DNA from 2 places in the Acidovorax sp. BLS4 genome. Region 2 is predicted to be linked to the other one. Evidence: predicted binding sites of a transcription regulator. Region 2 holds the regulator's gene; the other holds the start of a gene.
What was found. Region 2 encodes LexA, which represses DNA repair genes until DNA is damaged. Its sites were predicted from a motif close to ACTGTATNNNNATACAGT; they were not measured.

Region 1: recA (recombinase RecA) is a predicted target of LexA. The motif match lies at 1,763-1,780, and genes of this name have one in related genera.

What each region holds. Positions count from the first base shown of each region.
Region 1 is NZ_CP136797.1:2,745,213-2,749,421, reverse strand. It holds gene R1Z03_RS12710 (methyl-accepting chemotaxis protein) at 1-1,068, opposite strand, end outside; gene R1Z03_RS12705 (MarR family winged helix-turn-helix transcriptional regulator) at 1,196-1,699, opposite strand; gene recA (recombinase RecA) at 1,840-2,931, shown strand; gene recX (recombination regulator RecX) at 3,009-3,473, shown strand; gene R1Z03_RS12690 (DUF1631 family protein) at 3,525-4,209, opposite strand, start outside.
Region 2 is NZ_CP136797.1:1,437,232-1,441,440, reverse strand. It holds gene adk (adenylate kinase) at 89-745, shown strand; gene R1Z03_RS06580 (asparaginase) at 816-1,784, opposite strand; gene lexA (transcriptional repressor LexA) at 1,869-2,543, shown strand; gene R1Z03_RS06570 (hypothetical protein) at 3,154-3,276, shown strand; gene hrpA (ATP-dependent RNA helicase HrpA) at 3,500-4,209, opposite strand, start outside.

The DNA of each region.
Region 1 (4,209 bases), 1.3 Mb from region 2:
GATGCGCTGGGAGGCGGCGTCGATGCTCTTCATCGTCTCCACCATCACCTCCACCGCGTCGCCGCTGCGCTGCGCCACCGTGGACGCATCCGCCGCCAGCTGGCTGGCCTTCTGGGCGCCGTCGGCGTTCTGGCGCACGGTGGAGCTCAACTCCTCCATGGACGCGGCGGTTTCTTCCAGGGCCGAGGCCTGCTGTTCGGTGCGGGCCGACAGGTCCTGGTTGCCCTGCTCGATCTGCGAGCTGGCCGCGGCCACGCCTTCGGCGCTGCCATGGACGGCACCGACCACGCTCGCCAGGCTGGCGCGCATGTCGCTCAGGGCCTGCATCAGCTGTGCGGACTCGTCCTTGCCGTGCACGGCGATGTCCATCGTCAGGTCGCCGGCGGCCACGCCCCGCGCCACTTCGACGGCCGAGGCCAGCGGCCGCGTGATGTGCCGCGTGATCCACCAGGCCAGCACCGAGGCGATCGCCACCGCAGCGATCAGCAGGGCCAGCAGCGTGGTCTGCGCACGGTGGAACGTGGCCACCGCATCGTCGTGCGCGGCGTCGCCGCCTCGGCGGTTCACGCGGGCCAGCTCGCCCAGCGTGGACGCCATGGCATCGAAGCCCTTTTCCGAATCGGTGAAGAAGATCCGCAGCGTTTCATCGTGCGCCTGCAGTGGCTGGTCCAGCATGCGGCGCTGCACCGCGAGGTACTGGTCGCGCTGGGCCTGGTAGGCCTCGTAGCCCTTGCGCTCTTCCCCCGGATTGACCAGCGGCGCATATACGGCCTCGGCCTCCGCCAGTTGCTGGCGTCGCACCTTGAGCTCTTCCTTGAGCTTGTTCAGGTTGCTCTGGTCGGTCGGCAGGAAGGCCTCGCTCTCGGTGCGCCGCAGGCGGTTGGCGGCGATGCGCACGTTGCCGATGGCCTCGATGCTGGGCAGCCAGTTCGTGGCCAGGTCTTCGGCGCTGGCGTTGATGCGCAGCATCTGGCCCCAGGCCATCCAGGCCAGGGCGACGGTGATCAGCGTGGTAACGCTGAAGGCGAGCGCCAGTTTGGCGCCAATGCGGAGGTTGTGCAGGTTCATGATAAGTACCATCTATTGCGTTTGGTATCTCGATTAACTTTTAGATACCTTAGAAGAGGCTTAAATCGGAATCCGCAGCGCAAAAAATGGCAAAAATGCGATGTCATTTGTATCATTTTTGCAGTTTTCAACCTGACAGACCGTCGCCTTCCGCATACGCTTCCAGTCCGATCGCCACCACCGTGGCGACCTCGTCGCCCACCTCCATGCGGAATTCCGCTTCCGCCTGCGCCACCGCGTCGCGGAACGCCTGCAGCCACGCCAAGCCCGCGGCAGTGAAGCAGACGCGGCGCGCCCGGGCATCGCGCGGGTCGGGTTCCCGCACCACCAGGCCCCAGGCGACGCACTGGTCCACCAGATCGGCCATCGACTGCTTCGTCATGCCGGCCCGCTGCGCCAGATCGGTCAGCCGGTCGCCATCCAGCGAAAGGTGGCGCGTGATGTGGACGTGCGCCGCACTCACCTGATCGCGCGCGGCGAGGTTGGAAAGCGCCAGCGGCACTTCCACGTTGTGGGCCATGAGTTCGAGCACCCGCGCATCGAACCGGCGCATGGCATGCCCGAGCAGGCGGCCCAGGTGGGTCTGGCGCCAGCCATCGTCGAGGGGGGGAGAAGGTGGGGTTTCGGCCATGGCACATTGTCAGGGAAACTGACTTAAAACACCGTTTACGCGCCGAGACGGCTCGCATAAACTACTGTTCAAGCATCCAGCCTGTGACTACCCACAGCCGGACAGACACACCCCAACCCATTGTTTTTCAAGGACTTTCCATGGACTTCGCCGTCAAGGGGACCCACCCCGCCCAGCCCGTCAACACCGAAAAGGCCAAGGCCCTACAGGCCGCGCTGGCCCAGATCGAAAAGCAGTTCGGCAAGGGCACGATCATGCGCCTGGGCGAAGGCGAGGTGATCGAGGACATCCAGGTCGTCTCCACCGGCTCGCTGGGCCTGGATATCGCGCTGGGCGTGGGCGGCCTGCCCCGCGGCCGAGTGGTCGAGATCTACGGCCCGGAATCGTCCGGCAAGACGACGCTCACGCTGCAGGTGATCGCCGAGATGCAAAAGCAGGGCGGCCAGTGCGCCTTCGTCGATGCCGAGCACGCGCTCGACGTGCAATACGCCCAGAAGCTCGGCGTGCAGCTGTCCGATCTGCTGATCAGCCAGCCCGACACCGGCGAGCAGGCCCTGGAGATCGTGGACAGCCTCGTGCGTTCGGGCGCCGTGGACCTGATCGTGATCGACTCGGTCGCCGCGCTCACCCCCAAGGCCGAAATCGAAGGCGAAATGGGCGATGCGCTGCCCGGCCTGCAGGCCCGCCTGATGAGCCAGGCGCTGCGCAAGCTCACCGCCACCATCAAGAAGACCAACTGCATGGTCATCTTCATCAACCAGATCCGCATGAAGATCGGCGTGATGTTCGGCAGCCCCGAAACCACCACGGGCGGCAACGCGCTCAAGTTCTACGCCTCGGTGCGTTTGGACATCCGCCGCACCGGCACGATCAAGAAGGGCGACGAGGCCGTGGGCAACGAGACCAAGGTCAAGGTCGTGAAGAACAAGGTCAGCCCGCCGTTCAAAACGGCCGAGTTCGACATCCTGTTCGGCGAGGGCATCAGCCGCGAGGGCGAGATCATCGACATGGGCGTGAACGCGAAGATCATCGAAAAGAGCGGCGCCTGGTACGCCTACAACGGCGAGAAGATCGGCCAGGGCCGCGACAACTCGCGGGAGTTCCTGCGCGAGAACGCCGACCTCGCCCGCGAGATCGAGAACAAGGTGCGCGAGAGCCTGGGCATCGCCCTGCTGCCCGCCAGCCTGGAAGCCCCCGCCGCCGCCCCGGCCAAGGAAGCGGCCGAGAAGTAAGCCTTGGCCGATTGCAGGCCATGCCCGGCTCCAGCGCTTGATTGACAGGCGCTGGACGCTTCTACTGTCATAGCACCATGGGATTTGCGACGCTTTCGCTCAAGGGCCGGGCGCTGCGCCTGCTGGCACAGCGCGAACACTCCCGCGCCGAACTGGCCACCAAGCTGGCCCGCCACGTGCAGGAAGGCGACGACCTGAACGCCGTGCTCGACGACCTGCAGGCCAAGGATTTCATCAGCGCGCAGCGCGTGGCCGATTCGGTGGTGAACCGCCGCGCCGCCCGCCTGGGCACGCAGCGCCTGGTGCAGGAGCTGCGTGGCAAGGGACTGGACGACGCCCTGGTGCGCGCCACCGCGGAGCGCCTACGCGCCACCGAGCTGGAGCGCGCACAGGCCGTGTGGCGCCAGCGCTTCGGCACCCCGGGCGAGACGCCGCAGGAGCGCGCGCGCCAGATGCGCTTCATGGCCGCACGGGGCTTTGCCGGCGACATCGTGCGCCGCGTGGTGCGGGGCGACGGCAGCGGGGACGACGACGGCGATTGATGGCGCTGATTCCGGGCCCGCGCCGATCCTGGGCCCGCGAGGCCGGCTGGCTCAGTCCAGCAACCGTTCCGGGTTGGCGTCGATCTTGGCCAGCGCGTCGCGCGTGGCCCGCATCGTGAGCGCTTCCTCTTCCTGCGCCACCAGCAGGCCGGACTGCAGGTAGGCGCCCAGGCGCTTGAGCTGCAGCAGGTAGCTGCTGCCATCGGGCGCGGCGAACAGGTGCAGCTGCTTGCGCTGGCTTTGCCACACGTACTGCACCTGCGCCGACGCGCCGTTGTGGTCCAGCGTGAACCAGGCCCCGGGCTGCAGCTCCTGCGCCCAGGCCACCATGCCCGGCTCCACGGGCGCGCCGTTGTCGGCGATCACGTGGATGGACGAGGCATCGATGCCCAGCATCAGCTCGATGTTGTCGGCGTTGAGCGGCATTTCGCCCAGCGTCGCATCGCTGATGTAGTCCTCCAGATTGGCCAGGCGACGCGCCATGGCATCGATGTGCGCCTGCGGGATGGACGCCGTCTTGGACAGGAAGGCATCGGCCAGCGTGTCGGTCAGCACCTTCACCTGCGCATCCTGCTCCGGCCCGTTCACGCCGAGCAGCGCCAGGCCCTGGCGCAGGTGCTGCAGCAGCGGCGGCAGGCTCTGGATGACCTTGGCGCGGTCCGCCCGGTGGGGCTTGGCGCTGGCGGCCCAGACCAGATCGGCCGCCGTGCGCTTGAGTGCCACGGTGTCCGGGTGC
Region 2 (4,209 bases):
CTTGCCCGCGATCAGAGCGCCGCATCCCGGGCCGGAGGCAAGCCCGTGGCCAGTGGCGCCAGCCGAATTCAACACTTAGAGGACATCCATGAGACTGATTCTTTTGGGCGCACCCGGCGCCGGAAAGGGCACGCAGGCCGCATTCATTTGCCAGAAATACGGTATTCCGCAAATCTCCACCGGTGACATGCTGCGCGCCGCCGTCAAGGCAGGCACGCCGCTGGGGCAGCAGGCCAAGGCCGTCATGGATGCGGGGGCGCTGGTCAGCGACGACCTCATCATCAATCTCGTGAAAGAGCGCATCGCACAGCCCGACTGCACGTCCGGCTTCCTGTTCGACGGATTTCCCCGCACCATCCCGCAGGCCGACGCCATGAAGGCCGCGGGCGTCAAGCTCGACTATGTGCTCGAGATCGACGTGCCCTTCGATGCCATCATCGAACGCATGAGCGGCCGCCGCTCCCACCCGGCCAGCGGTCGCACGTACCACGTCAAGTTCAACCCGCCCAAGGTGGAAGGCAAGGACGACGTGACCGGCGAAGACCTCATCCAGCGCGAAGACGACAAGGAGGCCACCGTCAAGAAGCGCCTGGATGTGTACAGCGCCCAGACCCGTCCGCTGGTGGAGTACTACTCCAGCTGGGCCAAGGCCGATCCGGCCGGCGCTCCCAAATACCGCGCCATCAGCGGCACGGGCAGCGTGGAAGAGATCACCCAGCGCGCGCTGGCCGCACTGGCCGGCTGATTGCCGACTGAACCCGCACGGCACCTCGGCCGTGCCTGGAACGCCCCGCCCTCTGCGGGGCGTTGCCATTTCAGGGGCGCCGAGGCCGGGCGAGCAGATCGAGCAGCAGGCTGATGCGGGCCTTCACCGGGCTCAACCCCTCCGAGTGGGGCAAGGCGTCCCCCGGCTTGGGCAGCACCCGGCCCAGCGGGCAGCGGGTGGCCACGCGCACTTCCACACCGCTCTCGTGCGCGCGCTCCAGCGCCTTGGCCAGGGCATGGTGCAGCGTGCCGTTGCCCGTCGCCGCCACCACGAGGCCATCCACGCCGTCCAGCACCAGCAGGTCGACGATGCGGCCGTCGGCGCCGACGTGGTTCATGAGCACCTCCACCCGCGGCCACAGGTAAGTGTTGGCGATGTGGTGAAGCGCATCCAATCGCGGAACCGAAGGGGCCGGCCAGCCATGGGCCAGGCGAACCGCGCCCTCCTCCACCCAGCCCAGCGGCCCGGCGTCTCCTGAACTGAAGGCATCCACGCGATAGGGGTGCACTTTCTGCACGTCGCGCGCGGTGTGGATCGTGCCTGCCACCACCGCCAGCACCCCGCGCGCCCCGGGCGTGGCCGCTACCGCCACCGCATCGAGCAGATTCTGCGGACCGTCCGGCGCGATCGCCGTTGCCGGCCGCATGGCGCAGGCCAGCACCACGGGGCGTTCGGCAGTGTCCAGGACCGAGTCCAGGAACCACGCCGTCTCCTCCAGCGTGTCGGTGCCGTGCGTGACCACCACCCCGCGCACATCGGGATCGGCCAGCAACTGCGTGCAGCGGTGGGCCAGTTGCCGCCATACGGCGAAATCCATGTCCTTGCTGTCGATCTGCGCGATCTGCTCGGCTTCGATCCGGCCACGGGCCGCCTGCGCCAGCCCAGGAATCGCCTCCAGCAACTGCCCCACGCTCACCTGACCGGCGGTATAGCCGATGTTGTCTCCGGCCTTGGCGGCCTTGCCCGCGATGGTTCCGCCGGTGCCCAGCACCACGATTTTTCCTGTGCCCACTTGCACGCTCCAAAAAACTGGTTAAAAATACAGTGACTGGATTAAAAAACAGGCCTCTACCTGCCTATCCGTTCAGCACCGGAGTCACTCATGTTCGACAGTCCCAAGCTCACCGCCCGCCAGCAGCAGATCCTCGATCTGATCCAGACCGCCATCTCCCGCACCGGCGCGCCCCCCACCCGGGCGGAAATCGCCGCCGAGTTCGGCTTCAAGTCCGCCAATGCGGCCGAAGAGCACCTGCAAGCCCTGGCCCGCAAGGGCGTCATCGAACTGGTCAGCGGCACATCGCGCGGCATCCGGCTGCGCAGCGACACGGTGCGCTCCATCAATGCCGCCCGCGGCACCCAGTTCAACCTGCCCATGCCGGGCCTGTCGCAGCTGTCGCTTCCCCTGGTGGGGCGGGTGGCGGCAGGGTCGCCCATTCTCGCGCAGGAACACGTCGACCAAACCTACAGCGTGGAGGGCAGCCTGTTCCAGCACAAGCCGGATTACCTGCTCAAGGTGCGCGGCATGTCCATGCGCGATGCGGGCATCATGGACGGCGACCTGCTCGCCGTGCAATCCACCCGCGAGGCGCGCAACGGCCAGATCATCGTGGCCCGGCTGGGCGACGACGTCACCGTCAAGCGCCTGCGCCGCACGGCCACCGCCATCGAGCTGCTGCCCGAAAACCCCGACTACCCCGTCATCACCGTGCATCCGGGCGAGCCTTTCGAAATCGAAGGGCTCGCAGTGGGCCTGATCCGCAACACCATGCTGATGTAGCCCGCTGCACACCGCCGCAGGTGGCGGGCGTCTGGCGGCCAGGGGCAAGAAGCCCTGGTCAGCCAACCCTGCGGCAGTGTGTTTTTCCTCGGCAATCCTGCCTGTGTTCAACCCCCTCGCACTTCGCTGGAGTTTTCACATGGGATTTGCCCTGCTCGCTTTTTCTTCCTTTTCGCAACCGCTGAATGCTTTGGCGCGGTGGCTGCGCGCGCCCGCCTGCCGCCCTCCGCGCCAGGACCGCAGGGCCGTCGCAGGCCAGCCAGGCGGCGGCGCCAGCGGCAGAGGCACGGTGCATGCCGTGGCCCCAGGCCTCCATGCCGACGCCATCAGCCCGTCCGCCACGCGGCCGGCTGCCATCGAACCGCTGCCATGCACCGCCTTGGAAAGTGCGGCGGCAGAGGGCCTGCCGTGTCCTACAGCGCTCGCCCCCCTGCCACGGCGCTTCGTGGTGGTTCGGCCGCGGCAGGCACCGCCCGACCAGCCCTTTTCAGCATGTCCCCCCACACTGGCGACAACCCCGTCTGCACGGTCATGGCCCAGCACCAGCGCCAATGACAGTGGGGCATTTGCGGGTTGCAGCCGCCCCCGGCCTGCTGCGCGCCCGCTGCGGGTGCTGGATCGCCGCGGCCCCGGTGCGGCGGCGCGCGTGCTGATCTCCGGCCGCATGGCCGATGTGTGCGCGGAACTGGACCGCCTCGTGCGGGCCGAGGCGGCCTTGCAGGCGCCCCATTGAGGCCGCACATCCCAGCCGCAGCCCGGCAACCCTGAAGCACCCGGAGGTGCCTGGTGGGTGCCTGGTGGGTGCCTGGTGGGTGCCTGGTGGGTGCTCGGGGGAAGCCGCTCCGCGATGAATGGGGCCGAGCAGGGTTGGGCAAGTCTTCCACCATGGGTCCCCGTGCCCCGCCGCCCACCGTGCCGATGTCGATGCGAAGCGCCGCGCAGCCTGGCTGCCGGCCTCAACTGTTGAGTTGCGCCCAGAGCTTGTCCAACCGCTTCACGCTCACCGGCTGCGGGGTTCGCAGCTCCTGGGCGAAAAAGCTCACCCGCAACTCTTCCAGCAGCCAGCGCAGCTCCTGCATGCGTGCATCCACCGCGCCCTTGCGTTCGGCCACCAGGCGCCAGTAGCGCTGCTCCTGCGGGCGCAGTTCGGCCAGCTTGGTGGCGTCGCGCGCCGGATCGGCGCGGTATTTGTCCAGCCGCAGCGTGATCGCCTTGAGGTAGCGGGCAAAATGCGCCAGTTGCGCCCACGGTGCCGCAGCCAGGAACGCCTTGGGCATGAGGCGCTGCAACTGCTGCTGCGCGTCCTGCACGGCTTCGGGTGCGTTCTTGGTGTCCTTGATCTTGCGCGCTGCGGCGGCGTACTCCAGCAAGATCGTGCCGGCGAGCCGCGCGACCTCGTTGGCGATCAGGGTGAGCCGGCCGCGTCCCTCGTCCACCCGGCGCTTGAACGCGGTCTCATCGGTGGGCAACGGGTCGAGCAGGAAGGCCCGGTCCAGCGCCACGTCGATGATCTGGCTGCGCAGTTCTTCCTGCGTGCCCAGCGGCATGTAGGCCACAGCCATCTTCTGCAGGTCGGGAATGTTCTTTTCCAGGTACTTGAGCGCGTCCTTGATCTGCAGCGCGAACAGACGGCGCAGGCCCGCACGGTGCCGGGCGGCGGCCAGTT